DNA from 2 places in the Virgibacillus sp. LDC1 genome. Region 2 is predicted to be linked to the other one. Evidence: predicted binding sites of a transcription regulator. Region 2 holds the regulator's gene; the other holds the start of a gene.
What was found. The regulator CtsR, encoded in region 2, represses protease genes until heat stress. The targets are predictions, from matches to a motif close to ATGGTCAATAAAGGTCAAACA.
Positions count from the first base shown of each region.

Region 1: the regulator CtsR is predicted to act here: its motif matches at 2,343-2,363, upstream of clpP (ATP-dependent Clp endopeptidase proteolytic subunit ClpP).

Region 1 covers NZ_JAOXLZ010000002.1:54,316-69,686, reverse strand. Annotated here, with positions in the region: gene gap (type I glyceraldehyde-3-phosphate dehydrogenase) at 1-688, opposite strand, end outside; gene OHJ21_RS21030 (sugar-binding transcriptional regulator) at 788-1,831, opposite strand; tRNA gene OHJ21_RS21025 (tRNA-Arg) at 2,203-2,277, shown strand; gene clpP (ATP-dependent Clp endopeptidase proteolytic subunit ClpP) at 2,439-3,035, shown strand; gene OHJ21_RS21015 (PdaC/SigV domain-containing protein) at 3,524-4,597, opposite strand; gene OHJ21_RS21010 (hypothetical protein) at 4,740-5,021, opposite strand; gene OHJ21_RS21005 (ABC transporter substrate-binding protein) at 5,221-6,273, opposite strand; gene OHJ21_RS21000 (ABC transporter permease) at 6,333-7,139, opposite strand; gene OHJ21_RS20995 (ABC transporter permease) at 7,140-7,988, opposite strand; gene OHJ21_RS20990 (ABC transporter ATP-binding protein) at 7,985-8,956, opposite strand; gene OHJ21_RS20985 (SIMPL domain-containing protein) at 9,362-10,123, opposite strand; gene OHJ21_RS20980 (amino acid ABC transporter substrate-binding protein/permease) at 10,447-11,835, shown strand; gene OHJ21_RS20975 (amino acid ABC transporter ATP-binding protein) at 11,828-12,556, shown strand; gene OHJ21_RS20970 (hypothetical protein) at 12,603-12,905, opposite strand; gene OHJ21_RS20965 (HAMP domain-containing sensor histidine kinase) at 13,644-14,723, opposite strand; gene OHJ21_RS20960 (response regulator transcription factor) at 14,720-15,371, opposite strand, start outside.
Region 2 covers NZ_JAOXLZ010000009.1:55,627-70,997, forward strand. Annotated here, with positions in the region: gene OHJ21_RS32110 (nucleoside triphosphate pyrophosphohydrolase family protein) at 145-540, shown strand; gene pssA (CDP-diacylglycerol--serine O-phosphatidyltransferase) at 665-1,399, opposite strand; gene disA (DNA integrity scanning diadenylate cyclase DisA) at 1,449-2,525, opposite strand; gene radA (DNA repair protein RadA) at 2,539-3,906, opposite strand; gene clpC (ATP-dependent protease ATP-binding subunit ClpC) at 4,464-6,923, opposite strand; gene mcsB (protein-arginine kinase McsB) at 7,034-8,098, opposite strand; gene mcsA (protein-arginine kinase activator protein McsA) at 8,137-8,661, opposite strand; gene OHJ21_RS32145 (CtsR family transcriptional regulator) at 8,686-9,147, opposite strand; gene OHJ21_RS32150 (GntR family transcriptional regulator) at 9,508-10,224, opposite strand; gene OHJ21_RS32155 (sugar kinase) at 10,233-11,249, opposite strand; gene dagF (2-dehydro-3-deoxy-phosphogluconate aldolase) at 11,242-11,997, opposite strand; gene OHJ21_RS32165 (DgaE family pyridoxal phosphate-dependent ammonia lyase) at 11,999-13,102, opposite strand; gene OHJ21_RS32170 (amidohydrolase/deacetylase family metallohydrolase) at 13,080-14,189, opposite strand; gene OHJ21_RS32175 (hypothetical protein) at 14,543-15,289, opposite strand; gene OHJ21_RS32180 (ABC transporter ATP-binding protein) at 15,286-15,371, opposite strand, start outside.

The sequences.
Region 1 (15,371 bases), on a different contig from region 2:
CCATACCGTTCAATTTGCCTTTCAATTGTGGCAGAACGAGGCTAACCGCTTTAGCAGCACCTGTTGTGGATGGAATGATGTTCTCAGCAGCTGCACGAGCACGACGCAGATCTTTGTGCGGAAGATCAAGCACTTGCTGGTCATTCGTGTAGGAGTGAACTGTAGTCATCATACCTTTAACGATACCGAACTTCTCGTCAAGAACTTTAGCAAAAGGAGCCAAGCAGTTTGTCGTACAAGAAGCGTTGGAGATTACAGTATGGTTAGCTGCATCGTATTTGTCTTCGTTAACGCCCATAACGATCGTGATATCTTCGTCAGTTGCTGGAGCGGAGATGATAACTTTCTTAGCGCCGCCTTTCAAGTGAGCGGAAGCTTTGTCTTTCGCTGTGAAAATACCAGTGGATTCTACAACGATTTCTACGCCATACTCAGCCCAAGGCAATGCTTCTGGGTTACGCTCAGCGAATACTTTCACTTCACGGCCGTTTACAACGAGTGCGCCTTCTTTAGCTTCAACCGTTGCATTAAGTCTGCCGTGAGTTGTGTCATATTTCAAAAGGTGTGCCAGCGTTTTTACATCCGTCAAATCGTTGATTGCCACGATTTCAACTTCGCTGTTGTTCAGCGCAGCGCGGAACACGTTACGTCCAATACGTCCAAAACCGTTAATACCTACTTTAACCATGAGTAGTTCCCTCCATATTTGTAAAATTTATATATTCAAGATTGGCCGTTAAGCCAATCAAGACAACAATAATGAAAAATCAATTGTACGCCCGTGGATTCAAATACCGGCGTCAATCTCCTTCTCGACTTCCAGTGCCGCGGCTTCATCGGTAACGAGAATATCCTCATGTCCGAATTTCAGCACCGCGTGAATCGCCTTGCCCTTGCCTTGACCCCCAGCAATGCCGATGATCGTCTCTGTCCGCATAATATCCTCAAGCCGCAGCCCGAGGGTAAGCATTTTGTGGACAACTTCGCCATCTTCACTAAAGTAGTAGCCGAAGGATTCCGCAATCGCGCCATCGGCCTGCAAGTTCTGAATCGAGTCTTCATCCAGCTTGCGTCTTCTTGCCATTTCCATGGCATCTCCGATGCCGTGAATAATGACTCGGCAGCGCCTGATCACATCCACAATCTCTTGGATATGCTGATCCTGCACCAAAGACTGGTAGGCATCCTCGCTAAGCAGATCCGGTACGTGCAGCAATCGGTACTCAGCTCCCACGCGCTTAGCCATCTTAGAGGCAATGGTGTTCGCTTGAATCTCGACACTCTCTCCGAGACCGCCCCGGGCAGGCACAAACCATGTGCTTGTCAGCGGTTCGCCACCAGGCAAAGAGGACATCTGCTCTGCTACTTCGGCAAGCGTGGAGCCGCCTGTTACGGCAATCGTATCTCCATCCTGTACAAAGCTTAGCAGCGTTCTTGCTCCGGCACGGCCAAGCTCGCGTTTGACTTCCGGAGATGACTCACTGTCACCGGGAATAATGACCACTTTACGAAGCCCGTAAGCCTGACGGATCTTCTCTTCCAGTTCAACCAGTCCGAATAACTCATTCATAACCGGTTCCAGTTCCTCCAGCAAACATACCCCTGAACTGCTGATCCGCATGCCAAGCGTTTCAATCTCGATTAGCCCTTGCGCTTTCAGAAGATCCGTCTCTGCTCTGAGGACACGCTCGGTCATCGAGAGTGATGAAGCCAGTGTTCTTCGGCCAACAATTCCGGACAACTTGATCTGATGAAGGATGGAATACCTTCGTTTAAGAGTGTCCATCAGATCCGGCAGAAGCTGCTCTTGTATTTCTAATAGGTTACGCATGCATTCCACTCCTGCAAACTTCGTCTCGGCTCTCCTCTGCCTGGTCGTAAAATGTCCCAGTCAAACTTTTTAAGTCCCACCCTTATTCTAACCAATAATCAGACCGGTTGCAAGTGTCCGAAAGTATATTTCTCTGCCCCAGGCATTCTTATACATTATGACCAACTACAGGCTTGTCTATATAATAGGAACAAAGTTTTGCCTGCTATTGTATTTTTGAAAAAGATGCGGTATAATCAACTTCGTTGCTAATTTTTTTAGATATCAGAAAGTGTCAACTTCGTGGAGTCAGCTTCCTGATATCGCAAGAAAAACTACTGCTAAATGCGGTTTGTCTTCTTTGAATGTACGTCGATAGACGTTTCTCTTATGCGCCCGTGGTCCAATGGATATGACGTAGGCCTCCGGAGCCTGAGATCGAGGTTCGATTCCTCGCGGGCGCGCCATTTTATCTTTATTCTCTATACTGATTACCCTAAAGTGCCCATGACGGCTCTTTTTTTTACCCAATAGTTTGACTATCTTTGACTTTTTGATTTAAATTGTTTATCATGTGGGTAATACGGTAACAGTATTTATATGAGGTACTTAAGAGGAGGTTTTCCACGTGAGTTTTATACCTATGGTCGTTGAACAAAGCAACCGCGGTGAGCGGGCATACGACATCTATTCCAGATTGCTGAAAGACCGCATTATCTTCCTCGGCTCCGACGTAAATGACGTGGTCGCCAATTCCATCATTGCTCAAATGCTGTTCTTGTCGGCTGAGGATCCTGAGAAGGATATTCATCTTTACATCAACAGTCCTGGCGGTTCCATTACCGCAGGTATGGCGATATTCGATACGATGCAGTTCATCAAGCCGGACGTTTCGACGATCTGTGTCGGCATGGCTGCTTCCATGGGCGCATTCCTGCTCAACGCAGGCGCTAAAGGCAAACGTTACGGTCTGCCTAACAGCGAAATTATGATTCACCAGCCGCTCGGCGGCGCACAAGGTCAAGCCACGGATATTGAGATCCGTGCTCGCCGCATTCTCAAAATGCGCGACAAACTGAACCGCATCCTGTCCGAACGCACGGGCCAACCGCTGGAGCGCATTGAGAAGGATACCGATCGTGACTACTTCATGACGGCTGACGAAGCTAAAGAGTATGGCCTGATCGATCAAGTACTGGAAAATACACCACCGCAAGGACTATAAAAGAAATGAAGCAAAGGGCAGGCGCCGTTATCCGGTGCCTGCCCTTTGCTATCCTCTGGATTCATTGAAAACTTCGAGTACTAAATAGTGAGTGTATCCCCTCCGGTCGCTGTTGAAATCGAGAAACATGAATGAATGGATATGGAGGTTTCCCGATTTCAAAGGCGAACGCGTTGCTCCTCCAAGGATACTCTCACTTCGGTACGATTTTTTCAATAAAACATAAAGACGGTAAGGGCACTCCCCTCCTAAAAGGCCTCCCTTAACTTGAGGGGAGGGGAATACAGGAAAACCCATTTGCCTCGATAAACACAAAAAATCCCTTGATCGCTGGAAGGGAGAATACACACTCTCCACGTTCCATGATCAAGGGATTTATCGCAATTGGTTCCAGCACAGTGTTACTTCAGGACAGCATCATATATCTCAACAAGCTATGGTATGAAATTAAATGATCACAGTTTACACAAACCGCTTATCATATACTCTTACTTCCACTCTTTCAGCTTCAGCTCAAACTCCGGAAATCCATAAGCATACGCCGTGTACTCATAAAGCTGGAAGTACAGCACCGCAGCATTATCTTTCACATAAAAATCAGCATCGGCAGGCACGCCCTCAAATCCGCCGAGATAGCCTCCTTCTTTCTTCATCTTGCTCAGCACGAGGTTGTTCAGCTTCTGCTTGTTCTTGCCCTGCATGTTGATGAAATCGCCCAGCTTCATCTGCTTGCCATCCTTCAAGGAGAACGTGAAGCTTTTACGGAAGGTCATGCCATGGGCGCCGCCGGTATACGAGTAATCGTATGCCGTAATGCTCAGGATGTCGTTCTGGTTGTAATGGACCACGAAGTCACCACTGAATTCGTAAGGGAAACTGGATTCCGACGGCGGGAATTCCTCAGCATTCCCTTCGGCAACGGTGATTACGCCGGACGCATTTTCTTTCAGCACTTTGTTGATCTCGGCTTGAACCTCTGCATTATCGAGTCCGCTGATTACAGGATAGTTCACAACGGCATCCACGCCCTGAATCTTCTTCTTCAGCGCTACCGATTTAATGGTGATGTCATTCTGCTTCTTCTGTGTCATGCTGAGTGTTTTCAGGGAAGGATTCCATTGCCCCTGAACGCCCATGTATTCGCTGATCGTTTTGAACGGCACATAGAGACGACCATTCATGATCTGTCCGCCAGGCTCGCCGGCATACGAACCATTCACCAGAATACCGATTTCAGTTGAATCATATACGATAGCGCTCAGTTTGTTATAACCGTTACCCAGTGTATACGTACGGTTTTTTGCATCATATTTAAGAGGCATCCCCAGGCCGTCCCGCAAAGCGGTTGCCGGCACATAAGTTACCCCGTGCAGCACGAGACCTTTCTGTGACAGGGTCTTGCCATTCCATTTCAGTACGACTTCATTCTTTGAGGATTTTTGGCTGGCGGAAACGGTTGCCTTAGCGGCGCTTGCATCGATGACCTGTCCGCTCAAACCCAGACTGCCAAGCAGGACGCTAGTTGCAATTAATGATGCACATACACGAAATTTAGGATTCATATCAGAATTCCACCTTTGTTAAATTAAGTTTCCGTTAGTTGTTAATCTATTACCCTTAATCATTATAAGGAAAGCTTTCAATGTATTGGTAACAAAGCCAGTGACAATTTTGATTCCAGGCCGTAGGGCCTATATGTTTTCATTATTCTTTCCGTACGCACGCCGCTACACTAAGAAACACACCGAACAAGAGAGCACATGAACCCGCAAGCAGCAGTAATTCACTGCCTTGGACAACGTAAGCAAGAAAAATAAAACCGATGCCAACGAGTGCACTGTGAATACTCAATAACAGCAGATGCAGCGCGCTTTTCCTGAAGAAGTTCAGAAGCAACCCCGCTCCAACACCAGCCACGATTCCCGCAATAACCAACAAGCCCATCACATCGCTCAAGCCGCTTTCTCCTTTTCTGATTAAACGCATAGAAACCTCGTTTATGTCATTTGCGTCCTTCCCTTATATATAACAACGAGACGGGCTCCAAAGTTGTGGTTCAATTCGTATAAATCGGCTATTTTTTCCTATTCCGGGTCTTAGGACCTATTCTTCGCAAACAAAAAAAGAGCCTGCCCCCAATGGGGCAGACTTTTTTATTACAAAAATATGAAAATGTAAGCTATAATTAACGACCGCTTTTCAGTTCGGTCCATAGACGATCATAGATTGAGAGCGAGTCGCCGACATTATCGAGCCACTCGGTACGGCCCAGCTCTTCATCTGTCAGGTTGATCATCGTATTGGTGCGGTATGCCTCGCTATGGAATTCCATCGCCTTGGTGTTCGGATTGCTGTATCCGATGAATTCATAGTTTTTGGCGCTGACCTCAGGCTCCATCATGAAGTTGATGAATTTCTCGGCCAGCTCTTTATTCTTGGCACCCTTAGGAATCGCGTAGTTATCAGAGAAGATGGTAGCCCCTTCTTCTGGCACGACATACGCCACATCCGGATTCTCCGCTGCAATAAAGGCCGCATCTCCGGACCAGACCGTGGCAATCCAGCCTTCTTCTTGGATCATCTTCTGCTTGATATTATCCGTATCAAACGCGAGCACATTGGGCAGCAAGGTCTTCAGGTCATCCGTAGCTGCGGTGATTTCCGCTTCATCCGTACTGCTGTTTGATTTCCCCTGCTTCTTCAGCGCCATGCCGATCATTTCGCGGTTGTCGTCCAGAAGCAGGACTTTCCCCTTGTATTCCGGGTTCCAGAGGTCTTCCCAGCCGTTGATCTCGTCCTTAACATACTTCTTGTTATATGCAATTCCCGTTACACCGGACGTGTAGACAATCGAATATTTATTGCCCGGGTCATAAGAAGGATCTTTGAAAGTATCCGTAAGATTGACGAAGTTCGGGATATTATTCATATCAAGCGGCTCAAGCAGCTCCGATTCAATCATCGTTTTCACCATATAATCGGACGGCTGAATGAGGTCATATCCACTGCCGCCAGCCTTGATTTTAGCCAGCAGGTCTTCATTGTTTGCGTAATTGTCGTAGGTTACCTTCACGTCGAACTTCTCTTCAAAGTCCTTCAGCACCTCGGGATCAAAGTTATCCGCCCAGCTGTAAATGTGAAGCGTCTCCTTATCTGAGCCGCAGCCAGCCAGCAGTCCTACAGACAATACCGCAACCATACCTGCCGTCAGCAGGCGGGTCCATCTTGATTTTTTCAATTCAATATCTCCTCTCTTTCCGGTTCCATGTTTTATTTCGAAAAAAGCGTTTCTATCGCTTAAATCGGTAATGTTTTATGTTTCTTTTCCCCGCTGCCGCGGTTAAGAATATATTGCGCTAACAGAATCAGCGTGATGCTGACCAGAATGAGCAGCGTACACAGCGCGTTAATCTCTGGCGAGATACCGCGCTTCACCTGAGCGTAAATATAGATCGGCAGCGTCGTTGAGCTTGGACCGGCGACAAAAAAGCTGACCATAAAGTCATCTAATGACAGCGTAAAAGCAATCAAGGCGCCGGAGATAATGCCCGGTGCAATCTGCGGCAGCGTGACGTACCGGAACGTCTGCCAAGGCGTAGCTCCCAAATCCTGCGCCGCTTCACCGAGCTGTTTGCCCATTCCAGACAATCTGGCCGTAACTACAACATATACATAAGACATACTGAAGGTGATATGGGCTATAATCACGGTCGTTTTACCGAGCGGCATATTAAGTTGACTGAACAAAACCAGCAGCGACAGCCCCATAATGATATCCGGGATAATGACCGGCAGATACAGCAGCCCATTCATGCCGCTGCGACCTCTGCGCCCCATACTCCGAAGCGAGAGCGCCGCTGCGGTTCCGAGCAGGGTGGAAACGATCGTCGATATGACCGCCACCGTCAAACTGTTCATCAGCGCTTCCATCACGTGCCGGTTCTCGAACAGCGACACATACCAATCCAACGTAAATCCTTCCCAGTTGCCGCTAAGCCGCGTGTTGTTAAAGGAATAGATGATGATCATGATGATCGGTACATAGATGAAAGCCATCATAAGGAAAGAGTGAATCCCGAGGAGCGGGTGATTCTTCTTCTTCACTTATCTCCCCTCCCCTACGCGTTGATGGCGGGCTTGCATCGCCCGGTTAAAGAGCAGGATCAGCACGAGGGACGTAATCACAAAGATCACCGACAACGCCGCTCCAAAGGGCCAGTTACGTGCACCCAGGAACTGCTGCTGAATAATATTGCTGATCATGGAGGACTTCGCGCCTCCCAAAATATCCGTAACTACAAACATCCCGGAAGTCGAGACATACACCAGAACCGCTCCCGTCATGATGCCGGATTTACTTTGCGGGAAGGTAATGTGCCGGAATGCCTTCCATCTGGAAGCGCCCAGATCGCTGGCCGCATCCAGCAGACGCTTGTCCATCTGCTCCAGAGCCACGTAAATCGGCAGCACCATGAAGGGGATGAAGTTATAGACCATGCCGAGAAGTACGGCGCCATACGTATACAGCATCTGAATCGGCTCGTCGATCCATCCCATCCACAGCAGCAGACTGTTCACCACGCCTTGCGTCCGGAGCAGGAGAACCCAAGCATAGGTCCGGATCAGAAAGTTAATCCAGAACGGGACCGTGATCAGAATTAATCCCCAGGTTTGGATACGCGGGGAAGCGTTGGCTATATAATAGGCCAAAGGGTAGCTGACTAACAAGCAAATCACCGTAGTCAGCAGCGACAATACCAGGGTATCCCAGTAAATCCCCAAATATAAAGGGTCAAAAAAGGTTTTATAGCCTTCGAGACTAAAGGAAAAAACGATATTCCCCAGCGAATCCCGCGAGAGCAGGGAGATGCCGACCACAATCAGCATCGGAACGATCAGGAACAGGGATAACCACAGCAGCACCGGAGTCAGCAGGAACCTTGATTTCCTCATGGCCCGATGATCACCTCATCTTTGGTGTTCCAGTTCACCCCGACCCGTTCACCAACCTCCCAAGGATGGTCATCCGAGATGTCCAGGGCAATCGTGACCTTCATCGGTTCATCATCCAATTGGACCAGCAGCTTATGAACACTGCCGAGGTACTGCACATCCTCGATCACGCCGCTCTTCCTGGCACCCGATTCCCGCTGCGGAATAAGTTTCTCCGGCCTTACGGCAAAAAGACTCTCTGGCGAGGAGAAGACGTTATTCTCCCCAACAAACGTGGCGGCAAACAGCGTTTGCGGTTTCGCATAGATCTCGCGCGGCGTGCCGATTTGCTCTACCCGTCCGTGGTTCATGATGACGATCCGGTCGGAGAGCATCATGGCTTCCTCTTGGTCGTGGGTTACATATACAAACGTAATCCCGAGCGTCCGCTGCAAATGCTTGAGCTCGGACTGCAGGTTCTTCCGCAGCTGCAAATCCAGCGCGCCAAGCGGTTCATCCAGCAGCAGTACCTTCGGTTTGTTGGCGATGGCGCGGGCGATGGCCACGCGCTGCTGCTGTCCGCCGGACAGTTGGTGCGGGAATCGTTCCCGCAGGGGGGTCAGCTGCGTCATGGCAACGGCCTCGTCCACCCGCTCCTTGATAAGCTGACGCGGCATTTTTTTCATTTTCAACCCAAAAGCGATATTGTCTTCTACGGTCATATGCGGAAACAGAGCATAGTGTTGGAATACCAGATTCAAGTCCCGCTTGTTCGCAGGCATTTCCGTCACATTCTGACCCGCCAGCCAGACCTGTCCTTTGGTCGGCTGTTCGAATCCTGCTATCATTCGGAGAATCGTCGTTTTGCCGCAGCCGCTGGGGCCCAGCAAAGTCAGGAATTCCCCTTCTTTAATGGAGAGCGACAGCGGATGCACGACCGCTTGTCCCTGAAAATGCTTCTCGATCTGGACAAGTTCAATCACATGCATCAACCCCTTCTTCAAAATGTGACCTAATCCATGTGTACATTCCTGCTAACCAGTATGCACAAAAACGTTCCCCACTAAGAAGAAACGGTCATACTGCCTATCGTGCTCAGGTTGGCAGAATCCGTTTCTTAAGGGTGGAAGCGTCTAGAAGTCTCTACTAAGAAAAAAAAAGCCATATCCATGGGTATGGCTTTAACGTTTAACATAAAGTTCAGTTTTTCGCATATTCACTATACCTCGTTTTCCCCCCATACACAACACTTTTCTGCGTATTTCGACAGGGGAAGGCACGGATATAGGACCGGATTATGGTATTTCATTTTCCGAATTAGGGATGCACAAAAAACCGTTCACCCGGAAAGACCAGGATGAACGGTTTTCAGTATTCTTAGTCGAAAACAGCTGCTATTTCAGCTCATATTGCACGTACAGCTGCGTCGAGATTTTGATTTCGCCCGGCTTCACGGATGTGTTGGCGCCCGCGTCCGCTGCAGTAGACTGTGCTTCCATCGCCATTTTTTCGAGGCCATAGATGTTATCTACACCAACTGAACCTTCCACAATGTTTAGCACGATACCCAACTGGCGCTTGGAGGCCTTTGCCATAGCTTGGGCTTTCAGGTCCGCATTCGCCATGGCTTTATCTATCACTTGAGCTTCGAAGGCATCGCGGTTCTCGACCGAGAAACGGGCGTTACCAATGGAATTGGCGCCGGCATCGGACGCTGCATCAAGCAGATCGCCCACTTTGCTCAAGTCGCGAAGGGTGACTTCCAGGGAATGATAGGCGCTGTAATTCTTCACTTTACGCCCATTATCATCGGAATACGTATAGTTAGGTTGGACATAGAACTGTTCGGTTTTGATATCCTTGTCATCAATCTTCCATGTTTCTTTCAACAGCTTCGTAATCTTATCCATTTTCTGTGCATTGCTCTTCTGTGCGGATTTTGCGGTTTCCGCATATGATTCAGCCCCGATGGAAAGATATACGATATCTGGCTTCACCGAGATCTCGCCTTTACCGAGTACGGTAAGAAGGTTTTGCTGTGCCGCCTCCGCCGCATGCACCTCGGTTGCCCCGCTCAATCCTACTAAAGCCGTACTTCCAGTCAACAGTGCACCTGCAATCATGATGGAACCTACTTGTTTGACCCATCTTTTCATTATTGTCAGCCTCCTTCAATATTGGCATCGCTGCCATGCTTGCCTTACCCTTCTAACGTGGGGGCATTGGTAAATGTTGCATCCGGAACGGAGCGTTTTGAGATTTTTCTTTAACTTTGTTGATACGCCCCTGTTAATTGGTATATCTAGGCATGATTGGTGGATCAGCACAATAAGATACCCAATGAAGATGACGGCAACTGTTTAATAAGGAAGCCTTCATGGGTAACTAACTACATCGGTGTTAAAAAGAGGAGGTCACTATGAAATCATTCCGGATGTTATACGCGTGCATGTCACTGCTGATACTCATGGCAGCGGGCATGCCATACGGGGCGGCAAGCGCCGCGGCAGAGCCAGCCTCCGGTAAAACCTATCAGATCGGAACGGACGTAACGTTTGCTCCGTTTGAATTCCAGGATGCAAGCGGCAAATTTGTCGGTATCGACATGGATCTGCTGGATGCGATCGCGAAAGATCAGAACTTCAAATATGAAGTCAAGCCGCTCGGTTTCAATGCGGCGGTTCAGGCGCTGGAAGCCAATCAGGTGGACGGTGTCATTGCCGGCATGAGCATCACGGATGAGCGGAAGCAGAAATTCGACTTCTCCGAACCTTATTTTAACTCAGGTGTGGTCATGGCCATTCGCCAGGATCAGGAGTCCATCAAAGGGTATGAGGATTTAAAAGGGAAAAAAGTCGCCGTCAAAACCGGTACGGAGGGCTACAGCTTTGCTGAATCCATATCCTCCAAGTACGGATTCACCATCGTACCTTTTGACGATTCGGCCCAGATGTATGACGATGTCAGGACCGGCAATTCCGTTGCCTGTTTTGACGACTTCCCCGTATTGGCTTATGGAGTCGAACAGAACAACGGACTGAAGATCGTCACGGATATGGTCCCTGGCGCCTCCTACGGATTTGCCGTTAGTAAAGGACAGAACCAAGAGCTTCTGGAGAAATTCAATGCCGGCTTGATTAACTTGAGGGCAAACGGGGAGTATGACCGTATTAAGGCAAAATACATTGGCGAAAATGCCGTAGGCGCGGCGACTCAAAGCCGCTGGGAGCTGATCGTGGAGTCGCTGCCTTCGCTGCTGAAGGGCCTTGGCAATACACTGCTGCTGACCATCGTATCGCTGTTCTTCGCGTTTTTCTTAGGGTTGATATTCGGCTTTATGAAGGTCGGACGCAATAAATGGCTCCGAGGCATCGCAACCGTATTCGTGGACATTTTCCGCGGCATACCGCTGCTAGTCCTTGCCTTCTTCATCTACTTTGGTATTCCGCAGGCACTCGGCTTCACGATGTCGCCGATCGTGGCAGCGGTCCTGACACTTAGCCTGAATGCCGGTGCTTATGTAACGGAAATTATCCGGGGCGGTATCCAATCCATTGACCCTGGACAGCTGGAGGCTGCCCGCTCGCTCGGTCTGCCATACCGCAAAGCCATGATGAAAATCATCATTCCCCAAGCCATCAAAGTCATGATTCCGACCTTTATTAACCAGCTCGTGATCACGCTCAAGGATACGTCGATCCTGTCGGTAATCGGTCTGGTCGAACTGACCCAATCCGGGAAAATTATCATTGCAAGAACGTTCGCTTCGTTTGATATCTGGCTCGTGGTCGCCATCATGTATCTGGTCGTGATCACGATTCTGACCAAAATTTCGGGCCGTCTGGAAGGGAAGGTGCGTCATGGATAAGATCCGCGTAGAAGGACTGAAGAAGAACTTTGGCACGAATGAGGTGCTGAAGGGCATTAACATGCAGGTCCAGGAAGGCGAAGTTGTCTGTGTCATCGGGCCTTCGGGCTCCGGCAAAAGCACCTTCCTGCGCTGCATCAATCGTCTGGAGGACATTACGGCAGGCAGGGTATTCGTGCATGACAAGGATATCAATGACCCTAAAACAGACATCAACAAGGCGCGCCAGAACATCGGCATGGTGTTCCAGCATTTTAATCTGTTCCCTCACTTCAACGTGCTGAAGAACATTACATTTGCCCCGGTCGAGCTGGGCAAGCAGAACGCATCCGAGGCTCGTGCCACGGGGCTAAAGCTTCTGGAGCAAGTAGGCCTCTCCGATAAAGCGGAGGCCTTCCCAAGCCAGCTTTCAGGCGGTCAGAAGCAGCGTGTGGCGATCGCCCGGGCGCTGGCGATGAATCCGGACATCATGCTGTTTGACGAGCCGACTTCAGCACTGGACCCGGAGATGGTCGGCGAAGTGCTCGGCGTCATGAAGGATCTGGCACGCGAAGGCATGACGATGATGATCGTCACGCACGAGATGGGCTTTGCCCGCGAGGTTGCGGACCGGGTGATCTTTATGGATGGCGGGTATATCGTAGAGGAAGGCCCGCCGGAGGAAGTATTCGGCCAACCGAAGCATGAGCGTACGATCAGTTTTTTGGAGAAGGTGCTGTAATCATGCAGCTAACCTATCTTTAACAAGCCGCTGCCGTGCGGCTGCATCATCCGTGCGCACAACTCCCTGTGCGCACGGTGCGTGGCCCTCGGGGTGTGCTTGGCATGGCAGCACGCACCTTGCGGGTTGCTCCTTGTGTGTACTGCTCTCTGTGCGTTCTGCTCCCTGTGCTCACAGCCCCCTGTGCGCAATGCTCCCTGTGCGGGCTGCTCCCTGTGCTCACTGCTCCCTGTGCGGGCTGCTCCCTGTGCTCACTGCTCCCTGTGCGGGCTGCTCCCTGTGCGCACTGCTCCCTGTGCGCACGGTGTGTGGTCCGGAGCAGGCTTGGAGGGCTGTCGACTAGATTCATGCAGTAACCAGTGACCCTTCCGGCTAGCCCGTTAGGGTGAGACTAACATACGGATAGTAATGGCATGTGCATTAAAATTAGAGTCGACTGCGGTGGCTGCACGCTGCTTTAGTGGAGCTAACGGACCGAGAGTACCTTATTTGAGGGAAAATGGCGGTTTTCCGGAAACTTCCGGACCAAGGATCCGCTATTCCTTACAAAAGGCGGCATTTACCTAAACAAATCCTAAGATAACGGATCTGGAGTCCGTTATTTTAGAATACGGCGCTTAATTCGGCAAATAAGGTCATTGGTGTCCGCTAAATTCGCGACCGTTTTAGCTAATTCACCTGCTTTAACCCAACTCGGTGAGTTTGTCCATATCGCATCACGCACAGCTCAAACAGGAGTAGGAGCGATCATAGCCCTTACTCCTGTTCTATGGACATATCCGGTTCAAGTTGTTCCAGATATGGCGGGTAAGCAGCCATATCCTCACACCTTAGTTCTAAATCTGCTTGGGAACATCCCCGAAACAGTCCTAATCCTCTATACCTTCCCGCCTTCCTGGAGGAGAGTCACACGATCAGCGTCCTTTTTATGTCAGCTCCCCACGTACTTCATTAAACCCATCTATTCTTCATATCCAAGCCCAACAATTCTTCATATTCGAATCTTCATATTCGAATCTTCATATCCAACTTCATGTCCATGTCACATCTTCACGTACAATTTTAATGTCAAACCTTCACTGCTCAATCAATGCTTCGTATCCGGAGATCGCTTGTAAGGCACCATCACGGTAAAAACAGATCCCTTTCCTAGCTCGGATTGGACCGTTATCTTCCCCTGATGAATATCGACGATCCGCTTCACGATGGATAATCCCAGCCCACTGCCGCCAGCGGCGCGATTGCGCGATTTATCGGCTTTGTAGAAGCGTTCGAATATATGCAGCTGATCCGACTCCGACATCCCGACTCCCGTATCCGTTATCGTAACTTCGGCCCCGTCTTCCCCTGCTTTCAGCACAATCGTGATCATGCCGTCTTCGGGCGTGAATTTGATGCTGTTGTGCAGCAAATTGGTCCACACTTGACTCAGCAGATCCTCCGTGGCCTCAATCTCTACCTCAGCGAGGTCCAGATCCACCTGAATCCGCTTCGCCAGCCATTGCGGTTCATTCGCCAACACGACCGCACGCAGCTGCCCGTCGAGCCGGTAACGCGCCCTTTCGAATGCCGGCTGCTCTCCTTCCAGGGATGACAGCTTTAACAGATTGTCACTCAGCTGCGACAAGCGGCGGCTCTCTCCTTCGATAATCTCCAGGTAACGGGCTCTCTTCTCCTCCGTGAGGCGGGGATTTCGGAGCGCCCTTGCAAACCCCCGAATCGAAGTAAGCGGGGATTGGATTTCATGGGACACATTAGAGATGAAATCCTGACGCATAGTCTCCATCCGCCCCAATTCACCGGCCATGTCGTTAATGCCGCTCGCGATCATCTTGAACTCCCCGCGCCATTCATTTTCGTTCATCTTTACATTGAAGTCCCCCTGCGATATCCGCCGCATGGCATCCGTAATGGAATTCAGCATGGCCATTTGCCGGTGCTTGAAGAACATGCCCACGACCAGCATGCACAGGAAGAAGATGATCACGCCGACAAACAAGTCGATCAGCTGGATGACATAATCCCACGGCGGGGTTCCCGTCCAGGTGTAAACAAACCGAGTTACATAGGTCGCCGCTGTCCATGACGCTCCCAAGACCGCGAAGACCAAGATCGTCTGAAGCGTTTCTCGAACGATCTTCCACAAGATATTGGGCGTTTTTTTCATCCGCCCTCACCTGCTTCCAGGCGATATCCCAGCCCGCGCACCGTCCGAATCCTGAATCTGTACTTCTCCTCCGGGAATCGCTCCCGCAGCCGATTCACGTGAACATCCAGCGTGCGTTCGTTCCCTTCAAAGTCATAACCCCAAATATCCTCGATCAGCCGGTCGCGCGGCAACGTGCTCCCCGGGTAACTGGCCAGCTTGAAGAGCAGCTCGAACTCCTTCAGCGGCAGGGTAAAGACCTCATCGCCCGCCTTGACCTCATAGGTTCTGCGGTTCATCTGCAGCTTGCCGATGGTCACCGTCTGTGATGCGGCTACCTGATACCGCTTCAGCAGCGCTTTGACGCGAACGACGAGCTCCGCGGGCTCGAAGGGCTTCACCAGATAATCGTCGGTGCCCAGCTCAAAGCCCTTTACGATCTGTCTCGTTTCTCCTTTGGCCGTCAGCATCAGCACCGGAATACCGGTGTTCTTCCGGATCTCCCGGCATAACTCCCATCCGTCCATATTCGGCATCATGATATCCATCACAACCAGATCGACGGATGTCTGATCCATGACGGATAAGGCCTCGACGCCGTCCGAGGCTTCGAACACCCCTTCCATCCCCGCTTCCTCCAGGAACACCTTTATGAGTTCGCGGATATTC
Region 2 (15,371 bases):
GCCTACCCCCATCAGGCTTTGACGTGTACTGACATCCACCTCACGAATGGAATTGACCGCCTTCAGACACCTGAAATTGGTTGAAATCGCCTGAAGTAGTGGAATATAATGAACTCAATTCATAATATCGAGGTGGATGTATAAATGAGCGCTCCTAGTTTACAGGCTTTTCAGGACCAAGTTTCCGAATTGTTGCTCCGTCACCGCAGTCTCTTGGATGTTCTGTCTAAAAATGGTCAAAGCAATGCTTCAGTCAACCGGGCCGTAACCAAGGCCATCACAGAATGCGGATGCATCGAGCTCCACGCCACGAAGCAAACCTTCGATATCGGCGCTGATCTCGAATCAGCCCGGGAATTAGCCGGCACGCACGTCGAAGGCCATCTGTGCGAGAATTGCCGTGAAGCGGTAAGCACCGAGCTTGGCCGCAACCTGTTTTATATGTCTGCTCTTGCGAATCTTCTGGACATTCAACTGGATGAGGTTGTTGTCAAGGAGTCGCAGAAATGCTCCACATTGGGTATTTTCAACCTGTCGTAAAGCCGCTAGCATGATGACGGTTCGAAACGGCAAGGTACTCACATGCATACAAAAAAAGCATTTATCTCGCTGCAATAGCAGGGAAATAAATGCTTTTTATTTTGGATATATGACCGAAATTGGCTTATCGGTCAGAGGATTGATAGGCCTCATCTGAATTGGAGTCATCCTTTTTGCGCCGTTTTTTGCGGTTCAGCCTGCGAAAATTCTGCTGCAAGCCATACCCTGCATACAGGACCAATGGCAAGAATATCAGCATGGAGGTCTGCTCCGGAAAGAACACGGCAACCATGACTGCACCAATGATGACGAGCGGGGTAAATTTAATCGCTGTTTTCGGAATGCCAATCTTCTTGAAGTTCGGGTACTTGACTGCGCTAACCATGAGGTAAGAAAGCAGTAATACGGCAATAATCATATAAGGTGCTGTAATCTCTTCATGGAATAACGCCAAGGTTGCCAGCACGCCTCCCGCAGCGGGGATCGGCAGGCCGATAAAATAACCCGGTATGCCCGGACGAACATTAAATCTTGCAAGCCGCAGTGCGCCGCACATCGGAAATATGGCGGTCACTGTCCAAGCCAGTGCAGTATTGATATCCGTAAATGCTACGGTATACATAATGAGTGCCGGCGCTACGCCAAAAGAAATTACATCGGATAAGGAGTCAAGTTCCTTACCGAATTCGCTCTGGCAATTCAAAGCCCGAGCTACCCGACCGTCCAGTCCGTCAAGGAGCATGGCAATGATAATCATAATGGCGGCCATACTCGTTCGACCTTCCGTCGCCAAGATGATACCAATCATTCCGAGAAACAGATTACCTAAAGTAAACATGTTCGGAATTGATTTCGTCATTTTTATATTCACCTCGTTAATGTACGTTCGAACATCGATTGTAGGGCTTTTAGATTTGTCTGTCAATGAATACTTGTTCTTGCAAACGTTTCAGGCCTTCTTTAATGGTGCGTGCGCGAACCTCGCCGATCCCGTCAACTTCATCAAGCTCATGGATGGAAGCGGTCATAATGCTGGATAAGTCATGGAACTGGTCCACCAGGTTGCGAATGATCACATTCGGAAGACGAGGGATTTTGTTCAAAATCCGGTAACCGCGCGGCAGTATTTCTTCCTCCGAAGCAGCGGCGGAAGCCGGGTAACCAAGAAGCCGCACAATATGGTGAATGTCCAGCAGCTCCTCATCCGTTGAACGCTTGAGCGCCAGAATGATCTCGCGGATCTTCTCCTCGCTGTACTCCCGGGCATAGTCTGCATACAGCAGCCAAGCCTCCTCCTCCATATTGCTCACAAGCTCATCCATCTGCATGCTGATCAAGCGGCCTTCGTTGCCAAGCTCGTTGATATAGCGCTTGATCTCCTTCTTGATGCGGAGCACCATCTCCACTCGCTGAATCACGTTCACGACTTCCGGAATGGTGACCAGCTCTTCAAATTCAGATGCCGAAAGGTTGGTGAGCGATTGATTAAGCACCACGCGGTATCGCTCCAGCGTCTGTATAGCCTGATTGGCCTTTGTTAGGATGACGCCGATTTCCTTCAATGCATATCGCAGCGATCCTTGATACAGCGTAATAATGTTACGGCGCTGCGAGATGGATACAACCAGCTTGCCTGTCTGTTTCGCTACCCGTTCCGCTGTTCTGTGCCGTATCCCTGTCTCGATGGAAGAGATCGAGGAATCCGGAATCAGCTGGGTATTCGCATATAAGATCCGTTTCAAGTCTTCACTCAGGATGATGGCGCCGTCCATCTTGGCCAGCTCGTATAAATAGTTTGGCGAAAAATCGCAGTTAATGGAGAAGCCGCCGTCGACAACTTCCATTACCTCCGGGCTGTAGCCCACAACGATCAGGGCGCCCGTCTTCGCCCGCAGCACGTTCTCCAGTCCGTCGCGAAACGGCGTTCCCGGTGCTACCAGCTTTAGCAAATCATTCATTTTGTCCAGTTGGCTCGTTTCTTTCACCTTCGTATGCCCCCTAATCTAACGCAACCGCTAATGCATCTGCAACGGTGTTTACTCCTATAATTTGTATTCCTTTCGGATGCTTCCATCCCTTCAAACTCTTCTCCGGCATGAGTACGCGCTTAAAGCCCAGCTTCTCGGCTTCCCTTACTCTTTGTTCCGCTCTGGAAACGGCGCGAACCTCGCCGGTCAGACCAACCTCGCCAAAGATGACATCATACGGCTTGGTCGGAATGTCTCGGAAGCTGGATGCAATGCTAACCGCTATGGCCAAATCTACCGCTGGTTCATCAAGCTTCACGCCGCCAGCTACATTCAGATAGGCGTCTTGGGTTTGCAGGTACATGCCCATCCGTTTCTCCAGCACGGCAATGATCAGGTTCATGCGGTGGTGGTCCACCCCTGTACCCATCCGGCGCGGTGACGGGAAGTGGGTTGTGGAGATGAGCGCCTGCAGCTCGACCAGAACCGGGCGCGTTCCCTCCATGCTCGCAACAACGGTCGAACCCGCTACGCCTAAAGGCCGTTCAGATAAAAACAGTTCCGATGGATTCCCGACTTCGCGAAGCCCATCCTCACCCATCTCAAAAATGCCAATCTCATTCGTCGAACCGAAACGGTTCTTCACCGCGCGAAGCAAACGGTAAGTGTGGTGACGCTCTCCTTCAAAATAAAGCACACAGTCCACCATGTGCTCCAGCATCCTTGGGCCTGCAATAGCGCCTTCCTTGGTCACATGACCAACCAGAACGGTCGCTATGCCCTTCACCTTCGCCAATCGCATGAAGCGTGCCGTACACTCCCGTACCTGGGATACGCTCCCCGGCGCACTGGTTACCTCCGGCAAATACACCGTCTGAATGGAGTCAATGACAACAAAGCCAGGCTGCACGTTCTCAATGGCTTCCTCGATCGATTCCAGATTGGTTTCACAGAGGACAAACAGCTCCGGGGACAGCGCCCCGAGCCGATCTGCACGCAGTTTGGTCTGGCGTACGGATTCCTCACCGGAAATGTACAGAACGCGAATGCCGTTCTGGGCCAATCGGTTGGAGGCTTGCAGCAGCAGCGTGGATTTGCCGATGCCGGGGTCACCGCCGACTAACACCAGCGAGCCCGGGACAAGCCCGCCCCCGAGCACACGGTTCAATTCCGCAATGCCCGTCTGGATTCTGGGTTCTTTACCGCTTTCTATATTTATGATCGAAAGGGGTTTTTCTTTACTATGAAAAAGAGGGGAATTCATCCCCTGCGTCTTGATTACCGTCTCGGTCTCTTCTACCATGGAATTCCATGATTGGCAGCCCGGACATTTTCCGAACCATTTGGGCGCTTCATAGCCGCATTCGGTACAGAAAAATTTCGTTTTAGTTTTTGCCATGTGAGTCTCCTTTATGTCGCACATCATTTGTCGGATTCCGTAAAACCCTGCAAAATCAGGCATTACTCAAAGTTTACCATTTCTTATAATTCAACGTAAAGGCTAATCGGAAACTTTACGCGGGATGAGAAGGATTTGTTTCAAATTTGAAGGGTCGGGGGCAGATCGACATTATTTTTGCTGCAATTTATCAAAATAAATACATGTAAACCATACATGTCCGCATTGCTGTCGGATCGTTCTTACGATCGCTGTTAAAACCAGGAAACTGGAATTGGAATCATGGTCGTTTCCCCGTTTTAAAGGCGAACGCTGTCGCTTCTTCAGAACGATTCCGTCCTCTCCGCTAGGTTGATACATGAGGATCTGTTCTCCTAATTCGCTAATCATCCCTTTGCCTAATTAATTTACCGATTTAAACAGCCCCGATCATTTCATTTACATAACTTCTGAGCATCCAAGTTTCTGCCCCATACAAAACCCTTCATCTTCCATTAATCTCAAAATCAAAAACCCCGCCGGATTTAAATCCAGCGGGGCAGTGTTGTTGTTCCAACTTATTCAGTTTCGGCTGCTGATGCGGCAGTGACACTTTCGTTCTTGTTCACAACCAGTTCGCCATTCGCTTCATCGATGACGAGCGAGTCGCCCTTGGCCACAGTCCCTTTCAACAGCTCTTCGGAGAGACGATCCTCGATGTGCTTCTGGATAGCCCGACGCAGTGGGCGCGCACCGAAGGTCGGATCGTAACCTTCCTTGGCGATGAAGGCCTTCGCCTTGTCGGTGAGCTCGAAATGCACCTCGAATTCCTTCAGACGCTTACGCAGCTCGTCGGACATCAAAGTCACGATTTCGGCAATGTGTTTCTCTTCCAGAGAGTGGAACACGATGATCTCATCAATCCGGTTCAAGAACTCTGGACGGAAGCTCTTCTTGAGCTCATCCATCACTTTGCCTTTCATGTTGTTATAATCGCGGCCTGCATCCGTCACCGCAGTAAAGCCAAGCGTAGAGTTCTTCTTGATTGCTTCCGCTCCCACGTTGGAGGTAAGAATGATCAGTGTGTTGCGGAAGTCCACCACGCGGCCCTTGGAATCGGTCAAGCGTCCGTCTTCCAGCACTTGAAGCAAGATGTTGAATACCTCAGGGTGCGCCTTCTCGATTTCATCGAGCAGCACAACGGAATAAGGTTTGCGGCGTACCTTCTCGGTCAGCTGACCGCCTTCTTCGTAGCCGACATATCCCGGAGGCGCTCCGACGAGACGTGATGTGGAATGCTTCTCCATGTACTCGGACATATCGATCCGTACAACCGCATTCTCGTCTCCGAACATCGCCTCCGCAAGGGCGCGTGCCAGCTCGGTTTTACCTACTCCGGTAGGCCCCAGGAAGATGAAGGAGCCCATTGGACGCTTCGGATCTTTCAGGCCTGCACGTGCCCGGCGAACGGCACGGCTCACCGCTTTGACCGCTTCCTCTTGACCGATGACGCGGCTGTGCAGAATTTCTTCCAGATTCAGAAGACGCTCGGTCTCTTCTTCTTTCAGTTTATTTACAGGAATACCGGTCCAGTTGGCTACAACGTCGGCAATATCCTCCGGAGTTACCTCGGAATCGGTACGTCCTTGTTTTTCTTTCCATTGATTCTTCGTGATTTCAAGTTCTTCACGAAGCTTCTGCTCCGTATCGCGCAGCGCTGCAGCTTTCTCGAATTCCTGGCTTTGGACAGCTGCGTCTTTCTCTTTGCGGATGTCCTCCAGATGCGCTTCCTGATCTTTCAGATTCGGCGGTATAGTATACGTATGAAGGCGAACTTTCGAACCGGCCTCGTCAATCAGGTCAATCGCTTTATCCGGCAGGAAGCGGTCCGTAATGTAGCGGTCGGACAATTTCACGGCCTGCTCGATCGCTTCATCCGTAATTTTTACGCGGTGATGCGCTTCGTAACGGTCACGCAGTCCATACAAAATCTGAATGGCTTCCTCCGGCGATGGTTGGTCCACCGTAATCGGTTGGAAACGGCGCTCGAGAGCAGCGTCTTTTTCAATATATTTGCGGTATTCGTCCAGTGTGGTTGCCCCGATGCACTGAAGTTCTCCGCGTGCCAATGATGGCTTAAGGATGTTGGAAGCGTCAATCGCACCTTCTGCACCGCCTGCACCGATCAAGGTATGCAGCTCATCGATGAACAGAACAATGTTACCCGCTTGACGAATCTCATCCATAATTTTTTTCAAGCGATCCTCAAACTCGCCGCGGTATTTCGTTCCAGCAACAACCGAGCCCATATCCAGCGTCATGACGCGTTTGTCACGCAGTGTCTCTGGAATTTCATTGTTAATGATGCGTTGGGCCAGGCCTTCCGCAATCGCCGTCTTACCTACCCCTGGTTCACCAATCAACACCGGGTTGTTCTTCGTACGGCGGCTAAGTACCTGAATCACGCGCTCGATTTCTTTGCTGCGGCCAATGACCGGATCCAGATTGCCTTCCTTGGCAATGGCGGTCAGATCGCGAGCGAGACTGTCCAGTGTAGGCGTGCTTACGTTTTGCGGCGTGCCATGATGGCTCGATACCGCTTCGCTGCTGCCGAGCAGCTGCAGCACCTGCTGCCGGGCTTTGTTCAGACTAATGCCAAGGTTGTTCAGCACACGTGCGGCAACCCCTTCGCCTTCACGAATCAGCCCCAGCAGAATATGCTCCGTACCTACGTAGGTATGACCAAGCTTACGAGCTTCGTCCATGGAGAGCTCAATTACCTTTTTCGCTCTAGGCGTATAAGCAATGTTGGTAGGCTGCTCCTGTCCGCGTCCGATTAATGTTTCGACTTCATCCTGAATTTTTTCAAGACCAAGTCCAAGTCCGATCAGCGCTTTGGCTGCAATGCCGTCTCCTTCACGAATAAGTCCTAGCAGGATATGTTCTGTGCCGATATTGTTGTGCCCCAGACGTACCGCTTCTTCCTGAGCCAATGCAAGCACCTTTTGTGCACGTTCCGTAAATCTGCCAAACATCATAGTATTGCACCTCCACGTTTCAATTAATATATTGAACCTCGCGGATTTCGGTGTATCGTCAGCTATAGGACGCTTAAACCGTCATCCAACTGTAAAGCGAGTATAGATCCTTAATCGTTACCCAATGTTTCTCTGATGAGCTTAGCCCTGTACATGTCGCGTTCGGAAGGAGTCATACCCTCTCCATAGGTCTTCTGCAGAAAGCCCGGCTGCGTCTTCACATTCAGTTCATTCATGACCGGGATTTCCGGGCCTTCCAGAAGGCCGAGATCCACACCAAGCCGAACATCCGACAATCGCTGGGCCGCTTCCTTCGAATCCATCACCGCTGCATAGGACAGTATGCCATAGGAGCGCATCACCCGATCCGTAATACGGAGCTTGGATTCACCCAAGAGCCGGGCTCTGGCATTCTTCTCATGCTCGATGATTTGCAAGGCGACGCTGTGAAGATTCTCAATGATCTCGGACTCAGTTTGACCGAGCGTAATCTGATTCGAGATTTGAAACAGGTTGCCTAACGCTTCGCTGCCTTCACCGTAAATCCCTCTTACGGTCAAGCCTACCTGCGATACAGCCGAGAGAATCCGGTTAATCTGCTGTGTCATAACAAGAGCGGGCAGATGCATCATGACCGATGCGCGAAGGCCGGTGCCGACATTCGTCGGACAACTCGTAAGATATCCTCGTTTGTCATCAAACGCATAATCGATCTCGGATTCAAAAACGTCATCCAGCGCCGTCGCACGTGCCCATGCCTCACGAACCTGAAATCCGGGATATAAACACTGTATGCGCAGGTGATCCTCTTCATTGATCATAATGCTGACGGATTCATCTTCAGTAAGGATGACGGCACCGTTTCGGGACTCATTCGCCAGATTGGGGCTGATCAGATGCTTCTCAACAAGAACCTTCTTATCCAGCTCATCAATCTCACTTAATTTAATTACATGTAAATCCCCGAAATCCTGCAAATCGTCCTTATTCTTCAGCACATTCGTCAGGCGCTCTAGCACTTCTCCCGACTGCTGATCCGTTGCCAGCAGCGGGAAAGGAAGATGCTGCAGATTGCGCGCCACCCTGACACGGGTGCTGATGACAATGTCGGAATCCTGACCGTTCCCGCGCATCCACTCGCTCAGCGCCGAATCGGTAAACCGGAGATTAGACATCACGCATTCCTCCTACTAAAGTGCAAAATCTTACCATCTTATCCCTGAGCCATATTTCGCTCCAGCTCACGGATTTGGTCCCGGATCTCGGCAGCCGTTTCAAACTCTTCCTGCACGATCCGAATTTGAAGCTCCTTCTTAAGCTCATCAATCTGGCGTTTGATCTGAATACGGCCACCCGTACGCTTCGGCACTTTGCCGACATGGGAAGTCCCCCCATGGACTCGCTTAAACAATGGATCCAATCGATCCGAGAAATATTTATAACACGAGCTGCAGCCGAACCGGCCAAGCTTGCTGAACTGGGAATACGTCATACCGCATTCTTCGCATTGCAGCGTCTGGGCCGTTTTTGCACCGGGGCTCTGGCCCTTGCCTGAAGGATCGAGATCCAGAAGACCTGACAGCAAACTGTGTATAGAAAAACCATTCGACGTGCCGGGGATCAATTCCCCTTTTTCACGGGCACAGGTTTCACAAAAATGAAACTCCGTTTTCTCCCCGTTCACAATTTTGGTGAAATGAAGTGTCGCCGGCCGTTTACCGCATTCTTGGCATAACATAATCCGATGCCCCCTTACACAGACTCACTTACCTAATAAAGAAATAAGCATCGCCTTCATAATCCTTGCACGCAGCTCATCCCGATAAGGAAGCTTCACATTGAGGCACTCCCTTGAAATGGCGGCTCGCATCAGGCTGGCCTCCCGCTTTGTTAAAAACCGGGATTCCTCCAGCTGGTAAATCAATCCTTCAGCCACCGTCTGGTCAATCATGCTGCCAATGGTATGATGAAGATGCTGCTGGAGTGCAGTATGCTGGGGAAGCTCGATACGCTGGATGCGTATGTACCCGCCCCCGCCGCGCTTGCTCTCGACAAGAAAGCCCTTCTCCAGCGTGAACCGTGTACTGATCACGTAGTTAATCTGGGAAGGAACACAAGAAAATTGCTCTGCCAGATCGTTCCGTTGAATTTCAACGGTACCCTCCGGACTTTCCTGCAGTATGCTCTTCAGGTATTGTTCGATAATATCAGAGATATTACGCATTGGTCTGTTCATCCTCCACTGTTTGAAACGTTAAGACGGATAGTGATCTTACACGTCCGCACAGAGCCTTGCATATACGTTAATTTTAACCACAATCAAAATCGGCGAACCCTCTCGTTGACTTTGACTTTCTTTGACTTTGATATCATTATAGCACATTTTTTCATTTTGCCAAGAGGGTTCTTCTCAAATGTTCGCGCTTTGCATTTATTCTTATTGTACCCAGTTCTTTGATCGCTTATAGCCTCTTTCCGAAGAACAATTCATATAAGGCAACAAAAAAAAGAAGCAGTCTCCATGCCGGGTGAATACCGGTTCGAGGCCACTTCTCCATATCATGCTCTTGTATAGTCTAAACCCTTAGGCATCATAACTGATCAAGTAGTGCTGTAACTCCGTATTGTAATAGCCGATGCTGTATTCAATGATGCTGCCTGTCCCGTCATAAGAGGATCTGAGCCGCTTCAGTAACGGCGAGCCTATGCTTACTTCAAGCAAGGAGGCAATCTCTTCATTGGCCACGGTCGCCAGGAAACGGTCGCGGAAATTCTCAAGCGTAATTTGACTTTCCTCGATGCGGTCATAGAGAGACGGTAGTTCGGTGGAACCGAACTCTTCACCCATATCCACTTGGGATGACACGTAGTGGGTGTAGTAAATAAAAGGGCTCCCGTCCAGTAAATACAATCGTTCAATAAGCAGGCACCGCTCCCCGAATTTTAAGAACAATTCGCTATCCGGCTCATTAAGCACCCATTCCGTCTTCAGGTGACGCTTCCGAATCTGGTGTCCTTCTTCGACCAGAATCTCGGTAAACAGCTTGCCTTTGGAAAGCTTGGAGAAGGACGTGTTCCGGGTCACAATCGTTCCTACCCCGCTCCGCTTCTCTACATATCCTTCCTGGTACAGCTCCTGGATCGCATTGCGGACCGTCATTTTGCTAACGTTAAATTCCTGTTCCAGCTGCGGCTCGGAAGGAATATGGGAGCCAAGTGGATATTCCCCATGCAGAATCCGATCTTTTATGATCTTCTTGATTTGCAAGTATAACGGACCGTTCTTCCGCGTGATCGACATGCTTCCTCCTACCTTTCCACGTCAGACATGTGATGACTCATTGCCTGAAGCACTTCGCGTTCGTTCGCCGTCGGCGTATCCCCTGTAACGGTATGGGCAAGCATCGCCGCAGCTGCGGCAAAATCAACCGTCCGATTCGGTTCAAATCCCTCCGAGATCCCATGAATCACCCCGCTGGCGTAGGCATCACCCGCGCCGATACGGTCATGGACGGAGAACGTCAAGGTTTTGGAAAAATGAAACGCTCCATCCGTGTAAAGATAGCCTTGCAGGGAATGGGTGTTATCCCCGTTGATCTTGCGGTGGGTACCCGACGCAACCGTAATATTATACTTCGCTGCCACCTTCGGAATCAACTCCTGCAGCTGTTCATTGCGATCCTCACGGGTCGTCTCCATGCCAAGGATATAGATAGCATCCTTCTCATTCATAAAGACGACATCCGCAAGTGACAGCATTTCCTCATAGTGCGGCTTGGCAAACTCGTAGCGGTCCATGCCCCATAAAGAGGGACGATAATTGCAATCGAACACAACGGTTCCCCCGTTAGCCTTAACTTCACGAGCCAGCGTCTTCATTTGGCCCCGTACCGTGTCGTTCATGGAAAGGGTTATGCCGCAAAAATGGATCATGTCCGTCTTTTCGGCAATCCCACCGAAATCGTACATGGCATCCTCTGCCGTATTAAAGCTGCTGCCCAGTCGGTCCGTATAAGTTACACGTCCGGGTCTTACGCCAAAGCCATTCTCCAGAAAGTACATGCCGACATATTTGCCTCCGCGGCTAATGAGCGAAGTGTCGATGCCAAGCTTGCGCAGGTAGGAAATCGCTGCTTCGCCAAGCGGGTTATCCGGCAGCGTGCTGACCAGATAGCCGTTATGACCGAACCTTGCCACAGCCGAGGCGATGTTTACACCCGTGCCGGAGAAGGAGTAATTCAGATGGCTCTCTTGAGCCAAGGAAGCATATCCCGGTACTTGAAGACGCATCATCACTTCGCCATATGCGGCAATCGTCTTAGGCATAGTGATCAACCAGCGCTTTTAGCTTGCGGTGCAGCTCTTGAACATCGCTAATGATCGTATCTCCGCTTGCCGAGTCGATAATCGAGGAGTACACGTGCGGGATGACCTGCTGCACTCCCGCTTCGAATGCGATGCGCACGATGGCTTCAAAATTCTCTTTATCAATCCCGCCTGTTGGTTCAAGCGCAAATCCTTCCTCCGCACATGCCTTCGCTACCGCGCGGTATTCATCCTCCAGCTTCAAGCCCTGCATCGGGAAGTACTTCAGTGCATTACCGCCCATGTCGCGCACAAGCGCAATGGCCGCTTTTACAGGTACGATGGCTTTGTCCGACCCGGCAGCACTCATCGGTCCGGTTGAGATATTCACGTAGCCCACTTGACCCGAAGGAGACACAAGGCTGTTAATCCAGCTTTCTTTGCCATCCAGATTGGCACGTGTAGCACCGACCGCCGGGAACACCTGATTGATATGCGTGCCTGGGTAGCTTTTCACAATCTCGGCTACCACCGCAGCTTGACGGTTATCGCCGGCACCCAATCCGATCGATACCGCATCCTCGATAACGGCGCCGTATTCCTTCATTGCAATAACGGCCTCTTGCGCGTTCGGGTAATTTTTGGACAATACGCCGACCAGCACATGCCCTTCCGAAGCTTCAAAAATGTCCTTCGCATTCTGAATGCTGCCTGCAAGTACGTTCAGTGCCGCGCGATTTCTGTAAAGACGTTTCTCCATATTTGCCATCTTAGTTTCCCCCTGCAATCTGTTGTATTCTTGTAATAATGACTTGCAAATCATCCCCGGAAAGCGAGCGAGGATCGATATCGAAATATCCCTGACGTACGCCGTAATCCCGGGTGTATACAGCAATATCGCCTTCGCGAAGCTGATCGTTCATAGCCTTGGCACTGATCCCCGCCGTATTTTCATCGACTTTCACTCGCCCTCGGAAGATCGCTCTTCCCGCTTCGTCCTGAACGATGCTGACCTCAATGCCCGTCAATTTGGATAGAGCCTTCATTTCCTCCAGCGCTGCTTTCTCCTGTTCACTCTTATCTTCCTTCACCATATACTCGTCCAGCGCCTGGAGCAATCCAAACGTCGTTTCCTTGCCGACCTTCATGCTGCGCCCAATACCATGCAGCTGCGCTTTCACCCACTCCACATATTGACGTTTGCCGCCGACAATGCCGGAGGTTGGGCCTTCAATTGCCTTGGATCCGCTGTATATGGCCAGGTCCCCGTATTTCACATATTTCTGAATATCCTCTTCGGCAGCAGCATCGACGATCAGCGGAAGTCCATGTGCCTGGGCCACTTCTGCCGCTTCTTCCACCGAAATCATATTTTTCTGTACGCAGTGATGGGATTTCACGTACAAAATGGCGGCTGTACGCTCATTAATCGCATCCGCGATATGCTCCTTACGCCCTTCGTTGGCGTACCCTACCTCTACGACCTTGCCGCCTCCAAGATAAACCATCGTTTCAACGGGGGCCCCATACTGAACATTATGTCCCTTAAACATGATAATCTCGTTCTTCGCGATCGGCTCCTGGTGCAATCGGTCACTGCGCCTGCGATTGCCTTCGGTGACGATTCCAGCCACGGAAAGAGCGATACCGCTGGAGGCAGAATTGACAACGACCGCAGCCTCGGAACCGAGGATGCGTGCCATGTAATCACCCGCTTTATCTACCAGATCCGCAATTTCCACGTAACTCTGCCCACCGATCCGCATCGCTTCCATGACGGTATCTGTCGGTGCCGACACGCCAAGAATACTCATGCGCCCGCTGGCATTTACCACGCGTTTCAACCCGTATTTAGCATGTAATGAATGATCCATTGACTACCACTCCTCTAGGTTCGATATATCGATCAGCGATTCGGGTCTCCCCTTCGGAATCCGTTAAACTCATAGCACCCTGCCGCAGGGCAAACAACGTCAGGTGAGCGGCATCGCCGACTTCAATTCGGCCAAGCTCCGGACGGCGCAACCATCCTGCTGCATGGTCCGTTACCGCTGAGATCACCTCCTGCAAGCTGTACCCCAAATACAGGAACTTCGTCATGACATTAGCCAGGCTGTACACCGGGCCATTGATGCGATTTCCGCGATAAATATCGGTGCTGATCGTGTCAGGTTTAATCCCTTGGACTTTCGCATACTCCGCTACCAAGAACGAAAAGCTTGCTGTTCCATGACCCACATCCAGATGAACGCCGCGAGCTATCGCTTCCACCAGGGCAGGGATCGGCTTCCCGTCCGAATCAAATAAATTGTTGGCTTTCCCGTTCAAATAATGAGTGATAATGTCGTCCTTCTGAAGCAGCTCCAATACTTCCTTAATCGGCGGTGGCCCTGACCCGATATGTACCATCAGCGGCAGTGACGTTTTCCCGGACAATTTTCTTGCGAGTCGAAGCGGTTCTACCCCATTATCCTTGACTACGCTTTTGCTGATTCTGGCCTTGAGTCCAATGATCAAATCCGGATACGTGCATACCGCCTTTGTTGCCTTCTCGGCATCGATCCATTCCAGACTGGATAACTCGTCAACCCGCTGCAGACCGATATGGGAAATATTCAAAAAAGCAAACACATTCGTCTTGGCCCTTGCAACCTCGGCTGCCAATTCTCCAATCGTATCCGCGCCGCAGCTCCCTGCGTCGATAATGGTGGCAACCCCTTGCTTAACGCCGATCTCGTCGATGGCATCTCCGTAGGGCTCCAGCTTGGCGACCGCATGGACGTGCATATCGATCCAGCCGCTGGACACGTATAATCCCGTACCATCGAAACTGTTGGCACCGTGTGCCGGGTTCGCATTCGCATCCGTTATTTCGGTTATAAATCCGTTCTCCATGACAATGTCAAAAGGTTTATCATCATGCACCGTCTTTACATTGCGTATAATAAAACGCTGTTCCAATATCTTCATAGCTTCACTCCTTCAGCCTTGCCGTACCAGCCTTGGATCCTCTTATCCGTCGGTTTACATTGTGTAATGAGTATCGTGGTTATAGCATAGCACAGAACGTGCGTTACGTGAATATAACGTTATAATGTTTAAAATACATTTCCGTATTTTATCCTCATCTTACATGATGTAAGGAAGGGTTCCACTCTCGCGGAGTACGGGTACGGTTATGCTTCTAGTTCTGTTTTACCCGTGTATCTCCTTCCAAACGCAAAAAAACTGCCCTAGGATAGGCAGTTTCTTTGTTCGTTCTATAGCTTAGACCTTATTCATTCGTCTTACCGATTTCCAATCATCTCTTTTGGTTAAACCTCAACCTTGCGGTCAATGAGGTACACCGTTGCATACAAGATCAAGGCGGCCAATACCACTTCAAAAGCAAGTGCCCCCCATGCTAATGTATATTGCACTGTCGATACCGTAATGTCCGCTTCTTTCTCGTAAAATGAAATGCTGGCCATAGGTCCGACCCACGCTGCCTCTTCTCCGAAAAGGACTTGGCTAAGCCAGCCAAGAACGTATTGCAATACGAAGAACACCAGAATGCCGATCCAGGTACTGCCCTTCTTCGTGATGCTGCTGGCCACGGTAATTGCAAAAAATATCGCAATCATCAAATAGATGAATTTCCATACCATCAGCAAGGCAAGCCCGACATAATACGAAACGGGAACATCCGCGAGATTGATATTTCCCCATATGCCCGCCGAGCTCCAGTAGTACCATAAATGCACAGCCATCAATATGCCAAGTACCAGCAAGCTTACACATGCCAGTATAAGTGATGAAGCAACATTCCACACGGAACGTACGGGGAGTAAACGCCGGTGATATGCCTTTATGTTATAGCCGAAGTTCTTGCCAGCGACCACCAGCAGCAGGACGCCCACAGAGCCGTACGCCAGCATGCTTAAACCAAACATAACGCCAAGCTCCCAGTCTCTGATCGAGCCTGTCACCGTGATCGCAATCTGCACGATGAGTAGAATCGCGAAAGCGCCGAGCAGCGTAGTCGAATTTCTCTTCCAGTCGTATTTCAACAGTCTCATCATTCCGCATACACCTCTTTAAACATCTCATCCACACTTTTTCCGTGTCTTAGGCGGATGTTCTCCACTTCCTCATGCATGACAA